3 regions of the Bacillus sp. WC2503 genome follow, and region 2 is predicted to be linked to each of the others. Evidence: riboswitches for the same ligand, from Rfam matches in the RefSeq annotation. Region 2 holds a riboswitch; each other region holds the start of a gene.
The links. Region 2 has a riboswitch for magnesium ahead of mgtE (magnesium transporter). Riboswitches for the same ligand answer to the same signal wherever they lie in the genome.

Region 1 (10,373 bases), 2.3 Mb from region 2:
AATATAAAAGAACTTATATAGAAGGTAGGAATTATTTATGCCGTATCTTCTCTCTTTCATATTATGTCTTTCTTTATCGCCGATTTGGCCTCTTGGTGATAATCCACGTGCCGGAGATCCTTTCATTATTGTAAATAAAGCGACGAATAAACTAGCTTACATTGACGATGGGAAAATTCAAAAGATTTTTCCCGTAGCGACAGGAAAAACGAATGAATTAACCCCAGAAGGAACTTTTGATATTGTAATGAAAGCGAAGGACCCGTACTATATTGCAAAAGATATTCCAGGTGGTTCACCAAAAAATCCACTTGGATCAAGGTGGATTGGGTTTAATGCAAGAGGAACTGATGGGAGTAAATATGGAATACATGGAACAAACCAACCAAGTTCAATTGGAAAGTATATTTCACAAGGATGTATAAGAATGAAGAAAAACGATGTGGAATATTTGTTTGATCGCATTCCAATTGGAACAAAAGTGTGGATTGTGAAGTCGAAAAAAACATTTCAGCAATTGGCAAAAGAAAAAGGTGCCATTGCATATGAAAAAGCCAACGCAAAGGTTGGCTTTTTCTTTTATCATAAGTTGTCTTGACATGTGTACATAACCATGCGTTAATGAAAATATAGAAAGATAAAGTGAAACTTTAATCAGTGCGAGGTTATTCCCCGTTAATGCGGGATAAAAATAGGTAAAGGGGTTGCTCATATGTACTTGAATCCAAAAATTTCGTATATGCAGTTTTTTATTGGCTTTCTATTTGTGATTACATTCATATTGGCAACTTTTAATATATGCTCTTACGTTGTAGCGATTGTATTGATGGCATTACTTAATCTTACTTTTGTTATTGGGGCGTTTCAACACAAACAGTACACGAGTTTTGTGATAGCGTTAGTAATGGCATTTTCCTTTAGTATTGTAGCGGTTGTGCTTTATATAAAATAAACCATCTCGATGTCGAGATGGTTTATTTTATTATGTGTAAAACGTAAAAAAAGGACGAACACATCGCCCTTTTTACCAAAACATACTTGCGCCAGCAAGTAATGTTGTTACAAGCATAGAAATTAGCATGATATAAACCATAACTTTTTGAGCTTTTTTATGCATCGTTAAACCTCCTTGCAAATCAGTACACCTTCATTGTAACGAGAAATGAAACTGTGGACAAGGGGAGAGAAAGGACAAATTTCGGGAAGGGGTTGCAAAATATAACAGGAAATTTAAGTATGCATAGAGAATATATTAAAAGATAGATTGTGAGTTTTTGTTTTGCAAGCTGAGGAATGGAGATACGATGATGAAAATATATGAGACAGGCCGCTTACATTTAAGGGAAATCGATGAGTCGTATGCTGAAAAAATTCTTCAATATTACGACAGAAATCGTGAATTTTTAAAAGCTTGGGAAGAGTATAGACCGGAGGATTTTTTTACGTTAGATTATCAAAAGAAAAAGCTACAAAAGGATAGAAAAGAGTTTACAGAAGGTAAGATCATTAGGCTATGGATTTTTAAAAAAGGTGATGACACGAAAATAATTGGCTGTATTTCATTTAATTTAATCGTTCGTGGTATTTATCAATCTTGTGTACTCAGTTATAAATTAGATAAGGAAGAGTTAAATAAAGGTTATACGACAGAAGCGCTTAGAAAAGCAATTGCAGTTGCTTTTGAGGAATTTCATTTACATCGTATAGAAGCACCAATTATGCCGCGTAATTTAGCATCTATACAAGTAGTGACGAAAATAGGCTTCCAGTATGAGGGTGTATCTAGGAAGATGTTAATGGTAAATGGAGTGTGGGAAGATCATATGCGCTGGGTATTGTTAAATGAGTAATCGAAAGCAGATGGTTATCTAGACATATAAACCGTCTGTTTTTTGTCTTGTATTTCGAAACTTTTGCGGAATTCTGTTATAATTAGTAGTGTTACATACATAATGGTAGTGCAGGAGGCGCAGTCTTATGATTAATCAAGAACGTTTAGTAAATGAATTTATGGAATTAGTACAAGTAGATTCTGAAACGAAATTTGAAGCAGAAATCTGCAAAGTATTAACAAAGAAATTTACAGATTTAGGTGTAGAAGTATTTGAAGATGACACAATGTCTGTAACTGGTCATGGTGCAGGTAACTTAATTTGTACTTTACCAGCAACAAAAGATGGCGTGGATACAATTTACTTTACTTCTCATATGGATACAGTAGTTCCTGGTAAGGGAATTAAGCCTTCTATTAAAGATGGATATATCGTATCAGATGGTACTACAATTTTAGGTGCGGATGATAAAGCAGGATTAGCGTCAATGTTTGAAGCAATTCGTGTGTTAAAAGAGAAAAATATTCCTCATGGTAAAATTGAATTTATTATTACAGTTGGAGAAGAATCTGGACTTGTTGGTGCAAAAGCATTAGACCGTGAGCGCATTACAGCGAAATATGGTTACGCATTAGATAGCGATGGAAAAGTTGGTGAAATCGTTGTTGCAGCTCCAACACAAGCGAAAGTGAACGCAATTATTCGCGGGAAAACAGCTCATGCTGGTGTAGCACCAGAAAAAGGTGTATCTGCAATTACGATCGCAGCGAAAGCAATTGCGAAGATGCCACTTGGTCGTATTGATTCTGAAACGACTGCAAATATTGGACGTTTTGAAGGTGGTACACAAACAAATATCGTTTGTGATCATGTACAAATCTTTGCAGAGGCTCGTTCTTTAATCAACGAGAAAATGGAAGAACAAGTTGCGAAAATGAAAGAAGCATTTGAAACAACTGCAAAAGATATGGGTGGTCAAGCAGACGTTGAAATAAACGTTATGTACCCAGGATTTAAATTTGCTGATGGCGACCACGTTGTAGAAGTTGCAAAACGTGCAGCTGAAAAAATTGGTCGCACACCTTCTCTTCACCAAAGTGGTGGCGGAAGTGATGCAAACGTAATTGCAGGACACGGTATTCCAACAGTTAACTTAGCGGTTGGTTATGAAGAAATTCATACAACAAACGAGAAGATTCCTGTTGAAGAATTAGTGAAAACAGCAGAATTAGTTGTTGCAATTATTGAAGAAGTAGCGAAGTAATAAAATAAAAAAGACGTGTGAACCAATTATGGTTTACACGTCTTTTTTATTTTGATTCAACTGCTTTCACTAGGCGGATAAACCAATATAAGAAAATCCATGGCAGTATATAAGTTGTTACGATACTTAGTAAACGAGGGAGGAGTCCAGCTGTATTAATATTAAAAATGGGGAGTAGTAAGTAATTAATTAAGAGGATTAATATAATAATGAGAAAGGTAGAGTTAAGTTTACTATTAGATTTCATAATAAGTCACTCATTTTACAATAATATCCATATTTCGTATTAAGTATAGCAAAAATAAGGATAAAAAGAATAAGTAATTATTATATTGTACATGAATTTGGTATAATGAAGGAACAAATGTTCTTTTGAGGGGGGAGTACTATGCGAGAAATGTATCCGAAAAATGGCCGTGTTATTTTACATGTGGATATGAATTGTTTTTTCGCATCTGTTGAAATTGCTCATGATTCATCATTACAAGGAAAGCCATTAGCGGTTGCTGGAAATGAAAAAGAGAGAAAAGGAATTATTATAACGTGTAGTTATGAGGCGAGAGAATATGGAATACGTACGACGATGCCTCTTTGGGAAGCGAAAAGGTTATGCCCACAATTAGTTGTAAGGCATCCAAATTTTACATTATATCGTGAAGCTTCATTTCAAATGTTTCAAATCCTTTCCCGTTTTACAGAAAAGATACAACCAGTCTCTATAGATGAAGGATATTTAGATATTACAGATTGCTATGCACTCGGTTCGCCTCTTGAAATAGCAAAGATGATTCAACAAGCGTTGTTAACAGAGTTACAGCTTCCGTGTAGTATTGGAATTGCTCCAAATCTTTTTCTAGCAAAGACCGCTTCAGATATGAAAAAGCCACTTGGTATTACTGTACTTCGAAAACGTGATATTCCAGAATTGATTTGGCCACTTCCAGTTGGAGCCATGCATGGAATTGGTGAGAAAACAGCTGAAAAATTAAATGATATTCATATACAGACAATTGAACAATTGGCAAAGGGAGACGAGCATATCATTCGCGCTAAAATTGGAAAGCACGGTGTTGATTTACAAAGGCGTGCAAAAGGTATGGATGATAGAGAAGTTGATCCGAGTCAAATGGGACAGCATAAAAGTGTCGGTAATTCGACGACCTTTTCAAAGGATATGGATGAAGAGAAAGAGTTACTTGATATGTTAGAACGTTTATCAAAATCAGTGAGTAAAAGATTACAAAAGCGAACTCTTGTCAGCTATAATATTCAAATTATGATTAAATACCATGATAGGCGAACGGTAACACGGAGTAAGCAATTGAAAAATGCAATTTGGGAAGAACGCGATATTTTTCAAGCAGCATCCCGTTTATGGAAGCAACATTGGGACGGTGATTCCGTTCGTTTATTAGGTGTTACAGCTACTGAAATAGAGTGGAAGACAGAATCGGTGAAACAATTAGATTTGTTTTCATTTGAAGAGGATGCGAAAAAAGAACCGCTACTTGCTGTCATTGATCAAATTAATGATAAGTATGGAACACCGCTTTTACAACGAGGTAGTCAACTACTACGTAAGCAAGAGAAGTCGTTTCAACAAAAGTTAGAAAATAAGTTTATGTAGAAGGTGTCATGAAGTAGTAAATAGCATGACACCTTTCATATTTAACTTGCTTCTAAATCTAAAGAAGTCCTCCACCCAGCAGCAGTAACGCCAGATTCTAATAACATTCTACTTACTATTTTTTCAATTAAGATAGCCGCATTTGTCTTGCAATGTAATGTAGCCTGTATACAGACTTTTTGCTTAGAATCTACATCTTCACTATATAACTCTTTTAAACCGAGACCTTCTGTACTTACCATGTGCATGAGTAAAAAACGAATATGTGCTTCATTTTCTTCGGAACAAGTAAGAGAAAGGAAGTAGTTTGTTTGTTCAGGTGATTCTTCTTTTGATTTTTTATTCATAAAGAGAGCGATCGGGCGAAGTAGTATATTTGCTAGTAAAACGCCGGTTGCACCTAATATAGCTGCAAGGAGAAAACCAGCGCCTGTAAGAGTACCGACAGCAGCACACCATAAAGTAGCCGCAGTATTTTTTAATCCTCTAATACTAAAACCGTCACGGATAATCACACCGCCTCCTAAAAAGCCAATCCCACTAACAACTTGAGCAGCAATACGTGAGGGGCTAGCATCATGATCAAGCATGACGGATAATAAAACAAATATACAGGCACCAAGTGATACGAGAGCATTTGTCCGTAAACCGGCCATCCGGTGTCTCCATTGCCTTTCCATTCCGATGCAAGCACCTATAATAATTGCGATAAATAATCTTAATACAATGTCATACCATACCATCATGGTCACCTCCATACATATAAGTACGTGTGATGTTTTTAAGAATGAGTGGGGAGTACCACTCATTCTCGTTTTTATCCCGCTATTTGCGGGCAGTAAGACCCCCACTGATTAAAGTTTCACTTTATAACCAGCTATGAAACTTTTTAATATAAACTTTTTTCAGGAATTGTGTTAAGAAAGCATAGCCTAATAGTATTCCTACTAGCCAAGGGAAATAGCTAAGTGGTAATGCTTGTAAACCAACAGCCGCACCAAGTGGTGAGAATGGAATATAAATTCCGATTGCCATAATACAAGCGGTTAATAACAGTACCGGTGCTGATGCAGTACTTTGAATGAATGGAATCTTCTGTGTTCTTATCATGTGAACGATTAAAGTTTGTGTGAGCAGTCCAACGACAAACCAACCAGATTGGAATAATGATTGTTCGCTAGGTGTATTTGCACCGAAGACATTCCACATGACTACGTATGTGATAATATCAAATATGGAACTAATTGGGCCGATACAAATAATGAAGTTCCGTAAGTTTGCAGTATCCCATTTTCTCGGTTTTTCTAAAAATTCTTTATCCATTTTGTCCCATGGAATAGACAGCTGTGAAATATCGTAAAGCAAGTTTTGAATTAAAAGGTGAATGGCAAGCATCGGTAAAAAGGGAATGAAAGCACTGGCCACTAACACACTAAATACATTTCCAAAGTTAGAGCTAGCCGTCATTTTAATATATTTTAAAATATTTCCGAACGTAGTGCGTCCTTCTAAAATGCCCGCTTCTAATATAGTTAAACTTTTTTCAAGTAGAATAATATCGGAAGACTCTTTTGCGATATCAGTTGCAGTATCAACAGATATTCCAACGTCAGCATCACGTAATGCTACGGCATCGTTAATACCATCCCCCATATAACCTACTGTATGACCGTTCCCTTGTAAGGCACGAATAATGCGAGATTTTTGCATTGGATTTATTTTTGCGAACACTGTTGTTTCTTCGGCTAGTTTTGCTAATGCTTTATCTGGTAAAGAATCGATCTCGTAGCCAAGGATAGGCTCACCAATATCCAATCCAACTTCTTTACAAACTTTTTTTGTAACAATTTCATTATCACCAGTTAAAATTTTTACTTGTACACCATGTTTCTGTAATGCTTGAATAGCAACAGATGCAGATGGTTTCGGTGGATCTAAAAAGCCAATATATCCAGCGAGAATCATATTAGTTTCATCTTTTACCGCGTACTCTTTATCATTTATTTTTCTATTTTTTTTATAAGCTACAGCAATTACACGCATACCTTCGCCATTCAATGTCTCACTTAGTTGTTTGACATTTGAGCGCATTTCCTCGGTAAGTTGAACAATCTTTCCGTTTGATTCAGTGTAGTTACAAATGGATAAAATTTCTTCCACGGCACCTTTACAAACCATTGTATGTTCACCTGAGATGTCTTTGACGATGACGGACATGCGACGGCGGGCAAAATCAAATGGAATTTCATCTAGTTTTTGAAACGTTGAAGGGTCGAACATTTGTTTTTCTTCTGTATGCTCAATAACAGCTTTATCTATTAAATTTTTCAATCCAGTTTGATAGAAGCTATTTAAATATGCAAACTGTAATACACGATTGCATGGATTACCAGTAGGATCTAAATGTCTAACAAGAACAACTTTATCCTCTGTCAATGTCCCAGTTTTATCTGTACAAAGAATGTTCATCGCGCCTAAGTTTTGAATAGAATTTAGCTGTTTTACAATAACTTTTTGCTTAGACATGTTCACAGCACCTTTAGCTAAATTAGCAGTTACAATCATTGGTAACATTTCAGGTGTAAGACCAACTGCAATAGCGATAGCGAAGAAGAAAGCTTCTTGCCAATCACCTTTTGTGAATCCATTAATGAGAAGGACAATGGGCGCCATAATAAGCATGAATGTAATTAAGAGCCAGCTTACTTTGTTTACACCTTTATCAAAGCTTGTTTCTGCGCGCTTCCCGATTACTTTATTCGCTAAAGAGCCGAAATACGTATCGGTACTTGTTGAAACGACAACAGCTTTTGCGCTACCACTTACAATATTCGTACCCATAAAGCAAAGGTTTTCCATATCGAGTGGATTGAAATTTTTTTTCATATTTTTTGGTAAGATATGCTTGTTTTCTGTATGGTAGCAGTTTTCGTATTTTTCTACAGGAAGTGCTTCCCCGGTTAATGAAGACTGATTAACAAATAAATCTTTAGCCGATAAAATACGCACATCAGCTGGAACGATGTCACCGGCTGAAAGTGAAATAATATCGCCAGGTACAAGTTCTTCAATTGGAATTTCTATTGTATAATTTCGATTTAAATTCGTTACGTTTTTTGTTTCGTGTACAAATCCATCTATTCTAAAGACGCTCGCGGTTGTTCGAACCATCGCCTTTAATTTATCCGCGGCTTTTTGAGAGCGGAATTCTTGTAAAAAGCGAATCGTTGAACTTAGAAGTACCATTACAGATACGACAATTGTTCCTTGCATGTCATCTGTGAAAAAAGAGAGCGCTCCAAGAGCTAATAAAACAAAAATAAATGGATTTTTAAATGCCAGCAGAAATTGAATGTACCACGGCAATGTTTTATTATGAGCAATTTCGTTCGGACCATATAAAGAAAGTCTACGGGACGCTTCTTGTTTAGAGAGTCCATTTTCTGTAGTTTCTAGAAGTTTTAATGCAGAGTTTATATCTTGTGTTGCAACTTCCACTAATACTTTGTTATTTGTTTGCATGCTATCTTGATCGTAAGCATGCTTTGTTTCTTGTCTTTGAAAATTAAACATCGGTAGTTCCTCCTTTGTCATGAAGGAGGAAACAAACTGTTACTCGACTATTTAAAATTAGGAGGAACAGCTTCTTTCCTACCTACATGATGAAATATTAACGTAAAACATATGGGTATCTGGGCCGAATCATCACTTGCCACTGTTCCTCACCTCCGTCCAATTTAATAGTTTCTGAATATGCTATGTTTGTTTCATAGTCAGGTGCATAAAGACATAAAAAAGACCTTTACTCACAACGAGTAAAGGTCTGAATTCACAGTTGAAAAACGTCCACACGAAAGCCTGTTAGTAAACATAGCTAAAAACAGTTTTTGTGTATGACAAAATACATGCACCTCTCCCTCGTTGAGTTTTAGCACTGTATAGCATAGGTACTGAAACCAGCTACGTTAAAAAAGGCCTTCATTCCGACCTTTCCTGTTGACCCATTGGCGTCTCTCGACATTTTTGGGCAGCAGCGTTTCTCTATACAGGAGCCTCACCTAACAGAGACCATATTCAATTACATGTTGAATGTTAGCACTGTAAAATCGTAGTGTCAATATCTTTTTAATCTGTTTTTTTGAAAAATCAAATAGATTTATGAAGGGTATATAGTATGAAATAAGTTGTATTTTTTGAGAATAAGTTGGAAAAATAAAAAATAATGAATATAAATAAAAAGCACTCATTACAGTGCTTTTTATAATAGATTATGAGATTGTAGGATTTTCAAAAATAACAATTTCTGAGTTATTTGTTGTTGAAACGCGTTGTGCGTAATATGTTAAAGCTGAAGAAATATATGTTGGTAATGTCTCATTTGTATGTGATGTTGTATATTCATGGATTAATTCTTTTAAAGTCGTCCATTCTAATTGTGCTGGGTGATCAGACACGAAAGAACTTACCCAGCGATCAAATGAAGATGAAAAATCAGTTTGTAAACGAAATACTTCTTTCATAATAAAACGCTCCCTTAAAATGTAGTACAATCATTTTACCACAAAACACGAACGATAGCTAAATTTTTTGAGTATAACGTTCGTGTTATATAGTTGTCTAGATGATTGGTTATGTAAATTCAATTTGCCATTTGAAATAACATTCCGTAAGATGAAAGATAGATTATATAAAGAGCTGGAGGAAAGAAAGTGGAATTTGTATTTTTAGGAACTGGTGCAGGTGTTCCTTCAAAAGGAAGGAATGTTTCAGCAATTGCTTTGCAGTTGTTAGAAGAACGAGGACAGACTTGGTTATTTGACTGTGGCGAGGCGACGCAACATCAAATACTACATACGTCTGTACGTCCACGCCGCATTGAAAAAATATTTATTACGCATTTACATGGCGATCATATTTTTGGATTGCCGGGTTTATTGGGTAGCCGTTCGTTTCAAGGTGGAACAACAAAATTAACAGTGTACGGACCAAAAGGAATTAAACAATTTATTGAAGTGGCATTATCAGTAAGTACGACACATGTGAAATATCCACTTGAAATCGTTGAGATAACAGAAGAAGGTACTGTGTTTGAAGATAATGAGTTTTATGTAGAAACGAAAAAATTGTCACATGGCATTGAATGTTTTGGATATCGTATTGTAGAGAAAGATATACAAGGTGTTCTTTTAGTCGATAAATTGCTCGAAATGGGAGTGAAACCAGGGCCAATCTTTAAGCGTTTAAAAGATGGAGAAGTAGTTGAATTAGAGAATGGTACGATACTAAATGGAAAAGATTTTATCGGTCCGCCTCAAAAGGGAAGAATTATTACCATTTTAGGTGATACACGATATTGCGAAGCGAGTAGAGAGCTAGCACAAAATGCTGATGTACTTGTTCATGAAGCAACTTTTGCGGCAGACGATGAACAACAAGCGCATGATTATTTTCATTCCACATCTAAGCAAGCTGCGAGCATTGCACTTCATGCAAATGCGAAACGATTAATATTAACTCACATTAGTTCTCGTTATCAAGGAGATACATATAAGGAATTATTGAAAGAGGCACGAGAGTTATTTCCTAATACAGAAATAGCGACAGATTTAAAATCATTTCCAGTAGAAAAATAATGATTTTTGGAAAAATG
Region 2 (10,373 bases):
GCTTAATGAATAAAAGGCGCTCCCTAATGCTTTATCTGTCATATTTAGTTTATAACCAACTTCTTTCGATAGGAAAAACTGTTCTTTTTCATTCTTTAAATCTTGTTGTTCCTTCTCTTTAAGCCTATCTTCTTTTGGAGGCGTCTTTGATTTACTCCAACTTGCGTCACTTATTAAATTATATCTAGCAGGGACTAGCTCTTTCTCTTTTCCAGGGACAAATATAGATACAGTATATCCAATGATATCAGAAGCTGCTTCTTTAAGACTCTGCCCCTTACCATCCTCAGTAATATTAATAATTCCCTCTGTATTGGATCCCCAATTTCTTTTTCCATAATAAATCAACCCATACTTACTTTCATTCCATTTTTTGACCGTTTGCTTAACTGGAATCGCCTTAACCGTTTTAATTAAAGGTTCTACTAATTTATCATCATTATAATCAGGCTTTGCGTATCCGTCTCGTATTATAGTAATATCTTCTGATTTCTTCTCATTATAAGAGATTAAATAAGTTTCTTCTTTCCCATCAACATTTTTCCCATAAACAAATGTATCAAACGCTGTAATTGTTCCATCTGAATGAAATGTAAGATCAAAATCAGTTGCCATATACAATTTCTTTGGCAAAGGATATTTTTTATTTATATCTTCAAAAATACCTTCTACTCCAGATTTATATATATTATTATGTTTAAGTTTAACTGACCTTTCATGTTTTAACTTTTCTACAAACCATGCCAATTTGCCATTGTAATTTATTGCACTTTTATAAATCTGCATCCCATAAAATGATGTAATTGCAACAATAATGATAATAGAAATGGATCTCCATGCTATTGAATTAGTTAATTTTTTAGATTCATATTCTCTATTTTTTATCACCCGCATTGTAGTAAATGTAGTTATGGATATAAAAAGTACTATACATAATAACAAAATGTAAATATTATAATTCATTCTTCCGTACTGACAGTATAAGGCCAACTCATAACAAAAAATCCCGTATACAATTATTAGTATTGGATTTGTTACTAATGACAGAAGTATCCTTTTTGTATTTTCTCTAAATATAGAAACCACTCCTAATTACATGAATTACTAATATTAAGTATACTTTATTGTAAAGTAACAAAAAAGCTATTTAATCTTGCCGCCAAAAATACAATAGACATCCGTCTATGTAAATGGTAGATGTCTATTAAAGCCGTTTAAAAATTTAGTTGTTTCATAGACAATGGACTTTTGATTGAATACTAAAGTTGCTTCATTTGAGAGCTAAATATTGAAAATGAACCCTCATATATTAATTCATTCCCCTCAATGATATTTATCTTTCAGATTTTGTTGATGCTTTGTATAAAAAAGATTCTAAAAAGGTAATTGTAATTGAATTAGAGAAAACATGCGAAGGTTGGGAAATTAGTAAATCATAGATAAAAACGTCCTATATTTTAATAGGACGTTTTTTCTTCTATAAATAATGTAGTTGAGATGTATTGTACTCATAACTATAAATGTTTTTTAATTATGGACATTATACAAGTCGACCAATTCTCCAATATCTAAAAAGGACGGTTTAACTACTTACTTACTTACTTACTTATATCTATCTATCTATAATTCATTAAACCTACTTCTCCTCATACCATGGGTTTAAATGAATTAGTACTTCATATATTTCTGGGTTCTGATTTATAATAGTGGTTTTTATATCCCTACAAATATCATGTCCTTGCTGGATGCTTAAATGTGCCGGAACACTAATTCTAATATCAATTAATACATAGTGACCATGATCACGTGCGCGCATTCTATCAATTCTTTTTACAAAAGGATGGGCCTGAATTACTCTCTTATATTCACTACATTTCTCGGTAGGAATACCACCTTCCATTAATATATATATTGCTTCTTTCCCCATACTAATCGCTAACTTTAATACGAAAAAAGAAACAATAATACCGGCTAAAGGATCCCCATAAGCTGCATATGGAATGGAATAGATATTGTTTATCAAAGCAATACCAATTCCAATTACAGCTGCAATTGAGGCATAAACATCAGCAAGATGATCATAAGCAGTTGCTATAAGCCCGTTGCTTCTTGTTTTTCGACCAATTCGTATTGTGTATACATATAAAATTTGCTTCCATATTAATGAAATAATCGCTGCTATAAAAGCAATTATATGGGGTTCTGTCGCTGGTTCAAATAATGACTTTATCGATTCATAAGCCATAAATAAAGCCGCTAAAATTAAAATCACAGCTACAATTCCTGATGATATAACTTCTGCTTTACCATGTCCATAAGGATGATCTTCATCAGCTGGCTGGTTTGAAATTTTCATTGATCCCAATGAGGCTACGGATGCTACAACATCGGCAGCATTATGAATCCCATCGGCTAATAATACCTGACTTTTGAAAAGTAAACCGACTATAATTTTGATGAGAGTCAGAAATATATTGCTAATTACACTAATCCATGCTGCCAATAAGGACGTTTTTGGGTTAGCATTCATAGTTATCCCCACCTTAACTTTACTCTTGTTTCAAAATATTATTGTTTAATTCAATTGTTTAGTTATAAGTCTATATCTCATCATTTTAATTTCTTTCATACATTACCAAATAATAAGTATGTGGGTCTATACAAACATTTTCTCCTATCAGTAAAGGTTAAAAGCATAACTTACTTTGTTCTTTTATCCTTATTTGTTATGAAGTGTAAAAAAGAGTGACACAAAATGCCATATGCCTTTTATTATTCCTTTTACGTTTAGTATTGGAGTTACTTTAACATCCTTAAAATAGTAATTATGATTGAATAAAAAGACGAGAGTTGGAAATTAGGAAATCATAGAAAAAACGATTTATAAGATGTAATATTGAACCTAAAATAATTAAAGATAAATAAGATATACTACACGATGACGCATGTTGTTTAACAATGTAGTTTTAAGGTGTATTATCCCTTTGCTTGATACACCTATTGTTTATGTTTTTTATCACCCTTTTATCATTACAAACATCAAAGCGACTAATGTGTTGCTTTGATGTTTGATGAAATGTCTTCAGGTATGATTTCTAATTCACTCTGCACATTAATCTTTACTCATCTGATCACAACAATTATTTTTACAGGTTGTCCATTTCACATAGCTGTAGCAAATACTATAAGATTAAAAGCATATAATTGAATATGAGTGTAAGCTGTATACATTATTTATCCTTCTTTTAACTTCTTGGAGATTTTCCATATGATTGAGTATCTCTATACGCTTTTCTTTAATGAATGTTAAATGATAAAACTTTCAATTTTATTACACTCTTTGTATGTTAGTTTTTAAACTTTAATTAAACCTTCATTTATTTAAGAATTTATAAATCAGTTGAAATATTTGCATCAAATTCATCTGATTTTTTAGTATCTATTTTTTCCCCATCTATTGTCACCCTTATTTCTTGTTTTTGGTTTGCTGTTACTATCCAAGCATTCGGTAAATAACGATCTTCATGGGATAATGTAGAAGGTGAATTTATAACCTTTCCTCCTAAATATAGCGTAGCAGAAGAACCTCCATCCATAGCCATTGCATTTATTGCTCCTTTTTCATATAGAATATCTTGACACTCTTTTAACGTAGCTCCTATGCTATGTGTCTGCCTACCGTCAATCACTAGAAACATTATTGTGCCATCTTCTTTTTGCGCCATAATACTTCGGGGAGCAGAGCCCCAACCACCGTCTCCTTCTGTAATCATTTTTTCTCCATTAACAATTAACTGTGGCATAAATCCTGCTGCTGAAACGACTTGTTTATCCAAAAGTTGTTGGGTAGAATAATTCCCTGTTATCATTTGTCCAAACTTTGTTAAGCCCGTAATAATTGTAGGGGTATTTTTATCTATATTTGTATCAATTGCTTTCCCATTTTCTATTACTATTCCAGTTGCAATATTTCCTCCACCCCTTCCTGTTTCATCGGCAAATCCACTTGCATTCACAGCAACAAGTGCATGATTACGTTTTGCCATTACGCTAATTTTTTCTCCTCTTTTATCGCCCTGTGTTCCTTGATGGCTAACAAGTTTAACATTGAAAGGGTTACTAATAGTGACTAATTTTCCTTCGAAAAGAAAGCGACTATCTTTGTTACTTTTAATCGTTTCTACGTCAATTTTTATTGGCTGATTTTTTAATTCTTCTAATCTTTTTCCTGCTATTTTTTTATAAATATTCTCATCACTATTTAACCATTTTGGATGATTAATTCTATCTTGTAATTTATCTAGTTCCTTTTGGGATAGGAATGTATATTTCGCATATTGTGGATGCTGAGAAGTTAGTATACTCCCAGCAATTGTTACACGAAAATCTCGGCCATAGTTAGTACCAAATAATATTCCTATGCCAATAAGCATGAAAATAGAAAGAAGGAGCAAAATTCGTTTGAAGATTTTTCTTAGATGTTTCATAGTTTTATCCTCCGGCATTAATTACATTCAATGAATCCTTTAAAATATTATTTACCTAAAGACAAAAGTGTTTGTTCTCCTTATTCCCGAGTTCCCCACTATGTCTTAGCAAGCAAGGCAAAATACTTATTCTACATTTCGTATTTATTTCAGTGTATATTTACAAATTTAATAACGTTTTTGCAACCAAGAAATATATTACTAATCCTGTTCCGTCAACAAATGTTGTAATAAATGGACCAGAAACGACTGCAGGATCTAATTTAAATTTTCTCAAAATTAAAGGTAAAACAGCTGCGACAAGCGAAGCCCAAATAACAATAAATAATAAAGTGATTGCTACAACTTGTGCAACTTCTGTTCCAACCCCTAACATATAAGCACGAATGAGCCCAGCTACCCCAAGTGCAAGTCCGAGAAGCATACCAATTGCAAATTCCTTTTTCATTACACGGAAAATGTCTTTAAATTTCACCTCTCCAATACCGATTGCACGAGTAATTGTTGCTACAACCTGTGTTCCTGTATTCCCTCCAGTACCTACTAATAATGGAACAAAGAAAGCAAGGGCAACTACTGTTTCAATTTCGTCTTCAAAATACTTTAGTACTGTACCTGTATATGCTTCAGCAACAAAAAGAAGCAATAACCATGGTAGGCGTTTAAAGAAAATGCTCCAAATACTAGATTCAAAGTAAGATTGATTTAATGGTTCACTTCCACCTAACTTTTGGATATCTTCTGTAGCCTCTGCTTCCATAACATTCATTACGTCATCAAATGTTATAATACCAATCATTTCATTATTTGCTGTTGTTACGGGTATTGCCGCTAAATTATAATTCAGTAGCTTTTTTACAACTTCTTGCTGATCAACCTCAGCGGGTACTGAAATCACCTCTCGAATCATGATATTAGATAATATCTCTTCATCTGCTGCTAGTAATAATTCATGTATGGAAACGATTCCCTTAAGATAACCATGACTATCAAGAACATAAATATAAGAAATTGATTCTACATTTTCAGAATGTTCCCTAATGTACTTCAATGTCATTTTTACTGACCAATTCCCTCTAACTGCAACATAATCACTTGTGACAAGACTTCCTGCCGTTTCAGGTTTGAAAGCCATTAACTTTTTTACATTATGTTTTGTAATTTTATTTAGATACGCCATTAATTGAGCTTGTTTTTCCGGATGAACCGCAAGAAGTAGATCTACTGTTTCATCAATCGGTTGTAAATTTAGTAATTTTTTAGCTTTGTTTTCAGATAAGTGAATTAAGATATTATATTTTTCTTCTATACTCAAATGTTGAAGAATTTTTGAGCTTTTTAATACAGGAATCTTATCTAGTAATATGACTTGATCTTCAATTGAAAACCGTTTTATTTCTTGCGCAACATCATACGACGGATGACGTAAAACTTTATCTGCATCCAAATCATTTTGGGTTACAAGTAATTCATTTAATAATTTCTTCATGTTAACTCCTCCTCATATTGCTAAGGGAGACTCTAGAGTTTCATGAGTGGTTTTGTATTATTTTATCTGTCTAAAATTTTGATTAGAGCATTAATAGTTACATTGCAAGCAATTTATTAAGAACTACCTCCTTTTTGAATATAGACAAGATAAAAATAAATAACATTAAACAAAAAAACCTTACTCAAAAAGGAGTAAGGTTTTTTTACAATACAAATAAATGATTATTAAGACAGCTCTGCAAAAATCCCAGAGGTGCCTTTCTATCAAATCGTATACCACTCCCTCGTTGAGTTTTAGCACTGTATAGCATAGGTTTTTATAACCAGCTACATTAAAAAGGGCCTTAATCCGACCGTTCCTGTTGACCCATTGGCGTCTCTCGACATTTTTGGGCAGCAGCGTTTCTCTATACAGGAGCCTCACCTAACAAAGATTATTGAATTACTTCAAAATTTAAACCAGAATTTAATATTTGTCAACTAACTTTCGATTTGATTCATAAAAAATTCTTTTTTAGAGAAATGTAATTAGATTCTATTACAAATTTGAAATTTAAATACAATTAATTCAAAAAAACGTTATAAAACATATGAAATTTCGTATAAGAAACGTATTGTTTATGATTAATTTGTAACTTTATAGCAGAAGTTACATCATTAGTCATACCGTACTTCAAAAGAACATTCTTCAAAAAATCTTATTTTATGATTAATATCTTCTTTACTGTTTATCAAATTTATATGGTTAAACTACTTAATCAAATTATACATTCCAAGTCGCAAATATGTATCTATATGAGACAATTAAATACAATTTCTCAAATCATTTCTCAAAGATTTATAAAGCAATAAAGAATATAAAGTTAGCAATACGTTTACTTGACAAGCAAAAAAAAAGTATTTATGCTGGCTACACGAAACTAACACATAAAATTTATATTGCTAAACCTGTTAGGTGAGGCTCCTATACAAACACAGGCTATTGCCCAAAAATGTCGAAAGACGCCAATGGGTAGAACAGGAATTGTCGGATTAAGGCTCTTCTTAAGATAGCTAAGTAATGAATTTCCATTACTTTACGTTGTATAGTGCCAAAGCTCTACTAGGGGGAGAAAAGCTTTATTTAGTCATGCCATTTTGAAATCCCCCTAGTATGTAACTAGGGGGATTTTTACGTAAGAAAACAGGGTGTAAGCGATAGGATCTCTCAAAACAAAAATACTATTTATTAATTGGTGAGAACAAGATTCTATTCATTAGCAAATGTAATATTAAGTGTTAATGTAAATCAGGAGGATATAAAAATGAAAAAAATATTAAAACTCGATTATCTATTGCTCCTCCCTCTATTCATAACATGTACTTTAGGTATTATCATGATGTATAGCGCGAGCTCCATTGTAGCTGTTCAACATTACGGTTATAACAGTAGGCACTTTGTCGATTCTCAATTAACAAAGCTATTTTTAGGAACAATTGGGCTAATAGTTTGTGCTATTCTCCCATATGAAATATGGAAAAAACGAATAGTCTCAACCTGTATTATGATTGGGGGAATTTTTTTGTTAATTATGGTTTTATGGAAAGGAAAGGTCGTAAATAATGCTCAATCTTGGATCTTTGGAATACAGCCAGCTGAATTTCTTAAATTAGGAACAATACTTGTAACAGCCCGTTTTTTTGCATTGCGACAAGGACCAGTTAAACAAACTTGGTTTGGGGGCGGAAAACTTTTATTTTTTTTAGCTACAATTTTTTTCCTAATCTATAAACAGCCAAACTTAGGATCTGCTCTTTTAATATTAGGTATAGGTTGTAGCATATTTCTTTGCTCGGGAATAAATATAAATCTATTAATTAAAAGAACTATACTCGGTTCTATTTTTTGGTTACCTATTTTATATTTTTTGATTCAATTTAGTTTGTCAGAAGTTCAAAAGACACGTATTACTACGATTCTCAATCCCTTTGTTGATGCACAAGGGAATGGATATCAGCTTGTAAATTCTTTTATTGCCATTGGCTCAGGAGGAATTATTGGACGTGGATTCGGAAATAGCATTCAAAAAACTGGTTATCTCCCAGAACCACATACTGATTTTATAATGGCAATCGTTTCTGAAGAATTAGGATTTATTGGTGTATTCATTATAATGACCGGAGTATTAGCTATAGTTCTTCGCTCACTAAAAATTGCACAGCTATGTGAAGATCCCTTTGGAAGTTTTATAGCAATTGGTATAGGCTGTATGATTGGTATGCAATCTGTTGTTAATTTAGGCGGTATTACGGGAATACTTCCTCTTACGGGTACCCCATTTCCATTTGTAAGTTTTGGTGGAAGTTCTTTAATGGTTAATTTAATAGCAATAGGAATACTACTTAATATTTCAATTTTCAATAAAATTAAGTTTGATAATCATAATATATGATTATCAATATAAGATTCTATTTTTAATGGATGAATTCTTTCTCGTTTTGGACAGACTGATTCCGTAAATCAATCTGTTGTTTTTTCATTAGAATTATTGCTAAACAATAAAATAAACACAGTAAAAAAAATATAACATTGTAAAAATCCGTGGCAAGGGATGAAGCATTCATAATGGCTGAGAAAATATATATATAATTGGCTGGTCTCAATTCTTAAAATTCTTTTTATTATATAGATAAGCATAAAAATATTAGGAAGTTAATAGTAATATATATCAGATAGAAATTATTAAATCAAAAGAAAAAGCAATCATTGAAAATATAAAGCATTAAAGACAAGGCAAAAGATACACGAAACAAAGAATACGGATGCAAAAAATGAATCAATTTACGTATAGAGTACATTTAAAATACAGTTTTCAAGAGAAAACATTTAAGTAAAGCTTTACTACAGATTGGCGGGCAACCTGTAACAGACGAAACACCTCCTATTGTTAGAATGCCTACAAAAGCAAATAAAACCTGTTGTTTGGATTTATTTTCCTTTCATTTAGTTATTGTACTAGTAATTTATTCCATTTCAAAGATAGTGATGGCTACTATCATTCTTCTAGGAATACAGAATTATTAATGCATTCATTTTTGGATATTTATCAGTTCCAAGTTAACAATTCTAAATAAAATTACCCTTTAGGAAATTAAAGTGGAATGATATTTGCCAACAGGAAATTTTGCTAAGAAAGGACAGGGAATAAGACTATTGGTAGAGCTTTTACTGGAATTAATTGTGAGATTAACGTAAATTGCAAGAGTACGCTCGTAAAATTATGATATATATAAATCAAATCGGAGTGAATACGATATGAGAGCGGTCGCGAAAAAAGTAAAAATAATACGTTTGCAGGATGAATATTGTAAAAATTGTAAATATCAAACGGATGTAGAACAGTATTGTATTGAACAATGCGACATAGGAAAAAAACTTATTACGCTGGGTAAAAAAGAATTTAGAAAGAGATCGACAAAAGTAAAAACGATAGAAGAAAAATGGGATGAAAAGTGCAAACAAGCAATAATTTTATATAATCAAGGAGTAAATTATCCAGATATTGCAAAGGAAATGGGGTGCCACGTGAGTAATTTGTATAAAGAGCTCAAAAAACGTGGATGGTTACAAATGTAAAATCATGAAATAAATCCCCAAACAAGTTATACGATTGGAACATCCTTTGTATTTGATATGAACTGTATACTTGCTTATTTTCAGCAATTACAAAACAAACTATTTCATTTATATGTTCTAATTTTTGATTATCTAAAATTGGTATTTCACACCTTCTCATTTTTGAGGAAGAAGTCTTCTTTCGGAAAACGATAAAATTTTAACATTAAATTTCTGGGTTATAATTTCTAAAAAGAAAAACACCCGTTCTGATTAAGGACGAGTGTTTTTCTTTTTAGGTTATCTGACAGGGATAAACTTCCATGAGCTAGGTTTTTGTTTTTTTTCACCTAGTACAATCCAATTTTTCTTTGCATTTATATTCTCATAATTTAATGGATAGTCATCTGTAAAAATATTATATTCTGTAGGATTATCCAGGTTAATTTTAATTTTAAAATCAGCTAAACTATCAGATTTTTGAGCAAGGTGAATCCAACTAGAATAATTGGACCAATTTAAATATTGGAATTGGTCGTAATTTGAGTGCTTCATGCGAAGATATATACTCTCTCCGTGGTGTAGCTTTGCATCATTTTCTTTGTAGAATTCAAACTCTATAGGTGTACCAAATAAAGCATTGTTTTCTTTATTTGCAAGTGTGACATAATCGTAACGATTTGCTAAATACCATTCAAAAGTTAGACCTTGATAAGGAGATTCACTTGGTACGATATAATAGTTTTTCCCTGCTTCTATGACATTTCCTTCAATATCATAGATTAATGCAGTCTCTATAC
Region 3 (10,373 bases), 270 kb from region 2:
ACATCGTTACAATTACAAATAGCGGAAATGTTAGTGCAACGAATGTTATTTTTACCGACCTTATTCCAGACGGAACTTCCTTTGAACCGAATAGTTTTACACTTAACGGAACTAGCATCCCAAATGCGGATATAGTTACAGGCGTTCCAATTGGTGATATCGCGCCAAACGAATCTGCCGTTGTAGCATTTCATATTAATGCCAATGAAATTCCGCCTATAAATCCTATTACCAATCAAGCTAGCGTTAGCTTTCAACATATCGTTAATCCAGCCAATCCTCCAGTTTCAAAAAACATTACTTCCAATAGTGTTACAACAAAAATTGAAAGTGCTATTTTAAACACTATGAAAATAGGAGATAAAGCATTTGCAACGATTGGTGATACGATTACGTATACAACGACTATTACGAACACAGGAAATATTCCAGCTAACAACGTTGTTTTCTCAGACCCTTTACCGACATGGACACAATTTGTTGCAGGATCCGTTGTTGTTGATGGCACTCCATTACCATCTGCTTCCATTAGTGACGGTGTTGGTATAAATACAATCAATCCAAATCAAACTGTAACAATCATATTCCAAGTGCAAATCGTAAGCAATCCAACAACGTTCACACCTGAACTCCAAAACTTAGGGTTTGTTAACTTCCAATATAACGTAGGCAATGCATTACAGGCTCAGCCTGGCAACGTGGAAACGAACGTCTTCGTTACTTCTATTAACTCAGCAATAATTTCAGCTGTAAAAACTGCTAGTACAGCCTTTGCGAATATCGGAGAAACGATCACTTATACGGTTTTGATTCAAAATAGCGGCAATACAAACGCTACGAATCTAAACTTCTCAGACCTGATTCCAGCAGGAACGATCTTTGTTGAAAATAGTTTTGCTGTAAATGGCAGTATCATTCCAGGGGCAAATCCAAATAATGGAGTTAATATCGGAACCGTTAGCGCGAGTAGTTCCTTAACTGTTACTTTCCAAGTCATAGTTACATCTACTCCACCTTCAAACCCAATTACAAACGTAGCATCTATTCAATACGCATTTATTGTTGACCCGGCAGCCCCTCCTGTTACAGGCACAATAAATTCTAATAGCGCTTCAACACAAATTAATAACGCTACTGTTACAACGGTTTTAGAAGCAAATCGAACAATCGTATCTATCGGAGATGTAATTACGTATACAGCAACATTAACAAACACTGGAAACTTTCCTGCAAATTCTGTATTACTCATTAATGGGATTCCTGAAGGGGCATTATTTGTTCCAAATAGTGTTACGCTTAACGGGATTTCACTCCCAGATGCAAGTCCAACACTCGGTATTCCAGTTGGTATTATCGCACCAGGTAATTCTGCTACTATTACGTTCCAATTTCTTGCAACTTCTATTCCACCTCAAGGGGCAATCATAAATCAAGCCATTACAAGTTACACGTATATCGTCGATCCGAGTCAACCTCCAGTTACAGCAACATCCTCATCTAATACGGTGACTACAGCTGTCATTGATGCATCGTTATCTGCAATTAAAAATACAGATTCTCTCGTACAATCTACTGACGGTACAATCACTTACACAGTAGTCGTTCAAAATAACGGAAATACAACTGCAAATACAGTTACTTTAACAGATTTAGTCCCAGAAGGAACTGCATTTATCCAGAATAGCGTGACCATTAATAACATCTCAGTTCCAGGTGCCGATCCAAACGTAGGAATACCATTAAACTCCATCGCACCGTCAGAAATCGTCACCGTCACATTCCAAGTTATCGTCCAATCCATTCCAAGCGTGAATCCAATTTCTAATACAGCCCGTATTGACTATACTTTTATCTCTGATCCGACCGCTCCTATCATCTCTCGAACAATTACGTCTAATCCAGCTTTCACACAAATTTCGGACGCGACTGTTCTTTCTTTAAAAGCAGTCAATGCACAACAAGCAACAACAGGTGATATTTTGACTTATACGATAACACTAGAAAATACCGGAAATATTCCAACTACTAATCTCATATTTTCGGATACTATCCTCCAAGGGACTACATTCGTAGAAAATAGTTTTACACTTAACGGAACAGCTATACTTGGTGCAAATCCAAATGTAGGTGTTACTTTGCCTAACCTAGCAGCAAACGCTACTCACCTTATTTCGTTCCAAATTCTTATTAATGATTCATTCTCGCAAGAATCAATTACAAATCAATCCAATACAACGTATACAATTCAACCAGATCCAGGGCAACCGCCTATTACTGAAACATCTACAAGTAATATCGTCATTACAAATTTCGTGCAAGCACAATTGACAATTACAAAAACATCCAATCCAACAACTGTAGATATTGGTGGAACTATACTTTATATTTCTGAAGTGAAAAACATCGGTAATGTTGATGCAATAAATATTATTTTCACAGATTCTATTCCAGCTGGGACTACATTCGTTCCCGATAGTGTCACAATTAACGGTGTCCTGCAGCCAGGTGTAAATCCAGAAAACGGAATACCGATTGGAACAATTCCAGCAAACAGTTCCAAAACGATACTATTTCAAGTGCAAACAAATAATCCACCTACTGAAACTGAAATTGTAAATCAATCTTCAGCAACTTACCAATATGTAAGTATTCCTACAGCTCCACCGGTGAATCGCTCTGCAAATTCTAACGTTGTTACAACATCACTTCAAAATGCAAATATTATTTCTGTCAAAAGCGCGGATGTAACTTTCGTAGCAATTGGGCAAACTATTACCTACACAAATACACTACAAAACATAGGAACCGTTCCAGCTAACAATACCGTGTTCATTGATAACATTCCAGAAGGTACTATATTCGTCGAAGATAGCTTATCAATAAATAATGTGATTCAGCCTGGAGCAAATCCTGAAAACGGAGTAATTCTTGGCACGATACAACCAAATGAAACAGTCACTATTTCATTCCAAGTACAACTTACAAATATACCTGAGAACAATACAGTCATTAACATTTCAGACACTTCATATGAATACCAAATTGACCCTAGTTCTCCAATTATTCAGCGTAGATCGTTATCAAATGCAGTAAACACGGAAGTGCGGACGGCTAATGTTCGTGCAATTAAATCCGCCAATAGATCCATTACACGCATCGGTCAAATCATCACATATACAGTCGCAGTTACAAACGCTGGTACAGTACCTATTACAAATACTCTCCTAATTGACGCGATTGCAGCTGGCACCACATTCGTTCCAAATAGCATCCTTGTAGATGGCATATCAAGGCCTAATGAAAATCCAATTACTGGAATCACCCTTAATATTATCCTTCCAAATAATACGATTATCGTTACATTCCAGGTAAATGTAGTCTCTACACCTTCTCAAAATAACATTAATAATATCGCCGTCATCCACTATGAGTATCAACCAGACCCAAGCTTACCACCAATTTCAGAAACGACCTCCTCCAATACTACAAATATACAATTTATTGATGCTATTCTTATCGCTACAAAATCCGCTAATACAGTATTAGCTAATATTGATGAAACCATTGAATATACAGTACTCATTCAAAATAACGGATCCACTACAACTAACTCCATCTTTTTTACAGATACTATAGAGGATGGAACAGTATTTATTCCAGAAAGTGTCATAGTTAACAATACTGTACTTCCTGCAGCAGACCCGAATATCGGCTTTTCCATTCCTAATATCGCATCAGGTCAAATGGCTACAATAATATTCCAAGTTTCCGTTACGAATTTACCAGCTGTAAATCCAACACCTAATACTGCAAACATCGTCTACGACTTTATTTTCAACCCTGACTTTGCACCAATTCAAAAATCTACTATTTCCAACACTACTTTCGTTCAAATTAATGATGCTGATATCGTTTCACTTAAAACTGTTGATTTGACTTCTGTAACGATTGGTGGCATTTTAACTTATACAACAACTTTAACGAATACAGGAAATACGGATGCTACTGCTGTTGTATTTACAGACAACATTCCTGATGGAACAACCTTTATAGACGGTAGCGTTTTAGTAAATAACATTCCACAGCTTAACGCCAATCCAAGTACCGGTATACTCGTAGGAACGATTGCTCCTAACATTTCTATCCCAGTCACATTTTCTGTTACAGTCGTAGCTCTTCCAGCTAGCGGCCATGTTCAAAATCAATCAACTTCTCGTTATACGATAAACGGGGAAGAACAAATATCGAATAGTAACATTACCTTCACTGAAGTTATTTCTGCTAATGTAATTGCGACAAAAACAACACCTCTCCAATATGCTGACCTACAAACTATCATTCCTTATACAATTTCCATCATAAATAACGGAAATATACAAGTGGAAAACATTATCGTTACAGATATCATTCCAGCAAATACGAGCTTTATAGAGAATAGTGTTATTGTGAATGGCAACGCTCGTCCAAATGACAACCCACTTAACGGTATACAAATTGATAGCATTCCGCCTAATACGACAGCAACTATTCTATTCCAAGTACGGGTTACTTCCATTCCGCAAACAAACCCAATCTCTAACACGAGTACAATTCAATATGAATACACAGTACCAGATCAACCACCTATTACCGAAACTATTATTTCATCAGCTGCCGTAACAGAAATTCATCACGCGAATTTAAATAGTAATAAAGCTGTTGACCTTGCATTTGCAACGGTCGGTGATACGTTAACGTATACGATTACCCTAAATCAAACTGGTAATGTTGCAGCAAATGATGTAGTTATTCAAGATATTATTCCTCAAGGTACTACGTTTATTGAAAATAGCGTCATTGTAAACGGAGAAACTCTTCCAGGAGTGAATCCAGTAAGCGGCATACCAATTGGCACTATAATGGTAGGTGGAAATGCTATCGCTTCCTTCCAAGTAACTGTAACTTCTATTCCAACACCAAACGAACTACACAACAACGCAATTACTACTTTTAACTATATAGTCAACCCAAATAACATCCCTGTTACAAATACGACTACAACAAATACCGTCACAACTACTGTCCAAAATGATAATGTCATTGCCATAAAATCTGTTGGTGTAACAAATGCCTTACCTGGTCAAACTTTAACGTATACAATTACGATTACGAATAGCGGTAATGTAACGATTGAAGACCTTCTTGCCAGAGACACCTTACCAATAGATACGACTTTTGTTGTTGGTAGTGTTACGATTAACGGAATCAATCAGCCTAATGAGAATCCTGAAAATGGTATTACATTAGGTAATCTTGCTCCTAATGAATCTGTTATTATTACGTTCCAAGTGACAATATCTTCTTCTACTCTTCAATCTACAATTAATAATAATGCTTCTGTTTCCTATACCGTTATCATCGATCCAACAAAACCACCTATTACAATTACAAAACAAACAAATACCGTTACAACGACAGTCATTGATCCGATGGTTCGCATTGAAAAAACAGCAGACAAATCTATCGCCGTTATAGGAGATATCATTACATTCACATTAGCGGTATTTAATCACTCCCCAATCCCGACAATCAGTACTTCTGTTGTAGACAGTATTCCAGCTGGTACAACATTTATAGAAAACAGTGTAACAATTAACGGTACTCCAGTTCCAAATGTTCGTCCAGACACTGGTATTAATATTGGTTCTTTATCTGCAGATACAGTAGCAACTATAACATTTCAAGTTCTCGTAACTTCTATTCCTTCAAACAGTACAATTATAAATTCTGCAATAGTTACCGCTGCTTTTCAATTGACACCACAGGATCCAATTATTACTTTCATTGTTAATTCAAATATTGTTCGTATACCAGTTCAATTTGCAACTGCAACAGTCACGAAAAATGCTTCCGTCAGCTCAGCTTATTTAAATCAATATTTTGATTACACGGTGCGTATTACGAATACTTCCGAGATTTCACTTTCAAATATCTCGTTACAAGACACCATTCCAGCAGGTTTACAATTTATAAACGGCACTGTCTTCATTAATGGGGAACGCTCGCCATTAGCGAACCCGAATATCGGTTTCCTAGTTGCTACTAATTTGGAACCGAACGAAACAATTATCGTGTTATTCACAGTACAAGTGATAAGTCCACCTATTCATAATGAATTTAAAAACACAGCAAACGTTTCTTTACAACTTCAAGTCTCGCCTACCGATCCACCAATTACAGTAACCGTTACAAGTAACGAAAACATCGTCACCTTTATTCCAGAAAATCCAGATGACACACTACCAAATTTTAATTGTTTCTTTGACGGTGAACGTTTCATACGCATTACTCCTCGAAATATACGAAATTACTTTTGGACTTGGATTTGGTGGCGTTAATCAAAAAAGAAAAAGCTTGTAGTTCGGATAATATACAAACTACAAGCTTTTTTCATAAACAAAATTATCAATTACTAGCAGCACTATATGCTACATGTCGTTTCTCAATCCGTTCTTCAATTTCTTTCATATTCTCTTTATTAGTTAGTAGGGATTGTTTATTTTCTATTAATAATTGTTTAAAGGATTTTCTCACTTTTTTTCGCATGTTTATTTTCCTCCTTGGGGGATGGTTTATATAAAAGATAACTTGAAACTTTAATCAATGAAAGGATGTACCCTCACTAATTATTAGCCTACATCAATCGGGCCTTTACAGGGAGTTACTCTTCCATCATCACTCTTTATTCAGCGATAATATTGATATAGAAGTCCCACCGCCCGTTAATGCGGGATAAGGATTTATCTGTGTAGACTTATAATAATTGATTGTTGTGAAATCCATTTGAACTTCACATGAAAATTCCGTTTATTTTCTGACAACTTTGTGAACAAAAAAAGAAAGACCGATTCATTCTAAATCGGTCTTTCTAGTATTTATAACATGTTTATTAATATTTCAGGTCTTCCCCAATTCATTTCGTTACATACAAAGCGTAGTTTTTCTTCGTCCATTGTGTGTAACCCTTCTTCTAACGAACATGAAATTGGAACTTCACAATGAATTTGCGCTAATTGTAAAGAGATATTTAAATTCTCTAAATCACTTTCAATTTTTGTACGCTGCGCTTTCGTTAATGATGCTATATTTTCTAGTACTGCCGATACTGTGCCGTATTCTTGAATAAGCTTATACGCTGTTTTTTCACCAATACCTTTTACGCCTGGATAGTTATCACTCGTATCTCCCATGAAAGCTTTCGCATGGACAATTTGCCAAGGTTCTACACCTTTCTCTTCCATGATTTTTTCCGGTGTGTAATACTCGTAATTTCCAATTCCTTTACGAAGAAGCATAACTGTAACATTCGTATCAACAAGTTGAAGTAAATCTGTATCACCTGTCAAAACATAAACTTCTGCTTCATTGCAATATTGTTTTGCAAGCGTACCAATACAATCATCCGCTTCATAACCTTTCATGCCTATTACAGGCATAGATAATTTCGCAGTCATTTCTTGCACTAAATCAAATTGCGGAATTAATTCTTCTGGCGGTGCTGCACGATTTGCTTTATAATTCGAGAAAGATTCCGTTCTAAATGTCGTACTTCCCATATCCCAGCACGTTACAATGTGCGTTGGTTCGATTGCTTGTGTTGCTGTTAATAAATGCTTCATATAACCATGAATCCCGTTCGTCGGGGTACCATCTTGTCGTTTCATAAATTGTCCGTAGACACTTGTTGCGTAAAAAGCACGAAATAATAGTGCCATACCATCAACTAATAATACTTTTTTCATAATTCCTCTCCTACTAACAAAAAATAATAACCTCACGTTATCACGTAAGGTTATATAAATAGATTACCATTCTACGTTTTTTCAACTTTGTCTATTATACATTGTTTTTATATATTTAGCATCATTAACACATTAAGACGTTCTACTGCAACAAGTATGAAGTATTCCTGAATACGTATTTTTACCTGTTGAAACAACTACAGCCTTTGCATTTCCACCAATAATATTAGTACCTTTAAAACATACATTTTCAAGTTCAAGTGGATTATAGTCTTTCATCCGTTTTAATGGAATAAATCTTTTACGTTCAAGGTGGTAGCAACTTTCAAATTTCTCAACATTTGCATCGTTCCCTGTCAACACAGATTCATTTACCAATAAATCATTTGCATAAATGATACGTACATCTGCCGGTACTATATCACCTTCTGAAAGAAAAATCATATCTCCTGGTACAAGTTCTTGTACTGGTAACTTCATCATTTTCAGTTCGTTATTTAGCCCTGTACTACTAGCACATTCTACTCTAGACACAGTAATTGTTTCACATTGCAATTGATCACGCACATGTTGTTTTGAAAAACCTGGAATCATTCCACTTAACTTCATTATTACTTCTGCAATACGCGCTCTTTTTGAAGTCAATTCATTTCGACCGTATACTTGAATACGTTTTTGCGCCTCTTTCATAGATAATCCGTCTCTTGTTGTTTTAAAATACGCAAATACAGATTTTACATCTCTTGTTGCAATTTCAATCAATAAATCTTTATTTTTTTGAAGCATTGTTTGTTCTTTCATTGATTTTTTACTTTGTTTATATGACGTGTTACCCACAGTTTTGTTTACATATAACATATTATCGTCTCCTCCTTTACAACATAGGAAGAAACGCTTTGTTTCTCAATTTATCCACTTTACCGTGAAAGTGTCTAGCGCTTAATTATGTATATAAACGCTACATTATGATAAATATAGAGGGAGGAACAAGTCGTTTCCTGCCTACATCATATATTTTTGATTTGAAGTATATGGGTAACGGAACCGAGTCAGAATTTGACATGCTCCTCACCTCCTCGTTTATTTTTATAGTTTATATTATGAAATGACTCATAGATTGGTAACAAAAAAGACCCTTACTCATAAGAGAGCAAAGGTCATTGCATACACAAATAAACGATTCCTAATATAATTAGAAATCTACGGACCTCTCCCTCGCCGAGTTTTAGCACTGTATAGCATAGGTTCATTACCAGCTACGTTAAGAAAAACCTTAATTCGATCATTCCTGTTGACCCATTGGCGTCTCTCGACATTTTTGGGCAGTAGCATTTCTCTATACAGGAGCCTCACCTAACAGAGACTTATTTTAATTACATAGAAAATGTTACTCTTATTTAAAATAGATGTCAACACTTTGTATGGAAACTTTTCCTTATTACAGAAAAGCCCTCTCTGTTGTTAGCCTATTTTCTCATATATAGTACAAGTTAGCGAACAAAAAAAACTTACGTATAAAACGTAAGTTTTTAGTAAGTTACACAACCAGCAATTACAATACCAATTGAAAGTGATAAAAACATAAGAAACAGGCCGACTGCTTGATTATCTTCTTCAAGGCTTTTATTTATATTAAAGCGTGGTGTAAGCCACTCAGCTAAATAATAAACAATAATTTGGGCCAAAATACCAACCGCTCCCCACGAAACCATATCCAAAAGTGAAATGGAATTAGCGGCCGTTGAATATAAAACGATAGCTAGCCCGAGTACCCTTCCTCCAAGTACATAACTGACCGCTTTGTTACCCTGAGCCATTAACTTAAATTCTTTCACTTTCGTTGTCACTTCCATAAGGAACAAACCTATACATAAAAGTACGAGTGATACTGCTAAATATAGTAAAAAATTAATCATTTATTTTCCCCCTTCGTAATACCTACTGGTAAATAATAAGATTCATTTCCTGTAATCTTTTCCCCAGCACGTATACCGATACTGCTCGCTTTTCCAGCGATTAAAAACGCCCCAAACACATACGATAGTTTCTCCACTCCTTTTTCAGTTTCCAAACATACAACTGGAAGCTCTATATACTTTTGAAATATCGGCAATGACGTTTTATATGTTTCATGTGCATTTCGAATCATAATATTCGTGTCTTTATCGCGAATTGTAATTGTGTCACCTTCCCTACCAAACGAAGGTTTTTGAACGAAAGAACCTTTTCCTAAAAATAAATCTGGTTCTAAATATGTAGGTAGCATATATTCTTTAACCCACTGTTGTTCCTCATTTGTATAAAAAGCCCCTTCTTCTGCTAATCCCCAAATAAGACACTGAATTGATTTTGGCTGAAGTAAAAAGGCAGACAAAGGATTTATAATAAAGAGATTTCCGTCTTTTACAAGTTGCAGCAGTTCCACACCTACCAAATCTCCTGTTTCAGGATCTTGATCCTCAATTAAATCTTCTATCGGATACGTTTGGCGATATAAAACATCAATCTTCGCCCCATCTTTATCAACTAGAGCATCTTTCGTAATTCTAAGTTCTGACATTGGCACTACTTTATTTTCAACATGGCATAACT

Region 1: another riboswitch for magnesium. It lies ahead of mgtA (magnesium-translocating P-type ATPase); the one in region 2 lies ahead of mgtE (magnesium transporter).
Region 3: another riboswitch for magnesium. It lies ahead of ACUN26_RS04660 (P-type ATPase); the one in region 2 lies ahead of mgtE (magnesium transporter).

What each region holds. Positions count from the first base shown of each region.
Region 1 covers NZ_JBQYMD010000001.1:3,393,330-3,403,702, reverse strand. Annotated here, with positions in the region: gene ACUN26_RS17370 (aromatic acid exporter family protein) at 1-21, shown strand, start outside; gene ACUN26_RS17365 (L,D-transpeptidase) at 38-598, shown strand; gene ACUN26_RS17360 (DUF3894 domain-containing protein) at 713-952, shown strand; gene prli42 (stressosome-associated protein Prli42) at 1,025-1,117, opposite strand; gene ACUN26_RS17350 (GNAT family N-acetyltransferase) at 1,305-1,850, shown strand; gene ACUN26_RS17345 (tripeptidase T) at 1,978-3,096, shown strand; gene ACUN26_RS17340 (hypothetical protein) at 3,143-3,343, opposite strand; gene ACUN26_RS17335 (DNA polymerase IV) at 3,485-4,723, shown strand; gene ACUN26_RS17330 (MgtC/SapB family protein) at 4,765-5,466, opposite strand; gene mgtA (magnesium-translocating P-type ATPase) at 5,591-8,296, opposite strand; M-box (ykoK) riboswitch at 8,629-8,796, opposite strand; gene ACUN26_RS17320 (DUF3932 family protein) at 8,992-9,243, opposite strand; gene rnz (ribonuclease Z) at 9,433-10,356, shown strand.
Region 2 covers NZ_JBQYMD010000001.1:1,124,938-1,135,310, reverse strand. Annotated here, with positions in the region: gene ACUN26_RS06010 (WD40/YVTN/BNR-like repeat-containing protein) at 1-1,086, opposite strand, end outside; partial or broken gene ACUN26_RS06005 (DUF4878 domain-containing protein) at 1,350-1,439, shown strand; gene ACUN26_RS06000 (cation diffusion facilitator family transporter) at 1,637-2,530, opposite strand; gene ACUN26_RS05995 (phosphodiester glycosidase family protein) at 3,390-4,487, opposite strand; gene mgtE (magnesium transporter) at 4,648-5,976, opposite strand; M-box (ykoK) riboswitch at 6,250-6,417, opposite strand; M-box (ykoK) riboswitch at 6,919-7,095, shown strand; gene ACUN26_RS05985 (FtsW/RodA/SpoVE family cell cycle protein) at 7,283-8,410, shown strand; partial or broken gene ACUN26_RS05980 (ISNCY family transposase) at 8,730-8,912, opposite strand; gene ACUN26_RS05975 (helix-turn-helix domain-containing protein) at 9,274-9,594, shown strand; gene ACUN26_RS05970 (zinc dependent phospholipase C family protein) at 9,874-10,373, opposite strand, start outside.
Region 3 covers NZ_JBQYMD010000001.1:858,631-869,003, reverse strand. Annotated here, with positions in the region: gene ACUN26_RS04675 (DUF7507 domain-containing protein) at 1-6,377, shown strand, start outside; gene ACUN26_RS04670 (FbpB family small basic protein) at 6,445-6,585, opposite strand; gene ACUN26_RS04665 (5'-3' exonuclease) at 6,915-7,781, opposite strand; gene ACUN26_RS04660 (P-type ATPase) at 7,914-8,639, opposite strand; M-box (ykoK) riboswitch at 8,984-9,149, opposite strand; gene ACUN26_RS04655 (DUF350 domain-containing protein) at 9,311-9,697, opposite strand; gene ACUN26_RS04650 (glutathionylspermidine synthase family protein) at 9,694-10,373, opposite strand, start outside.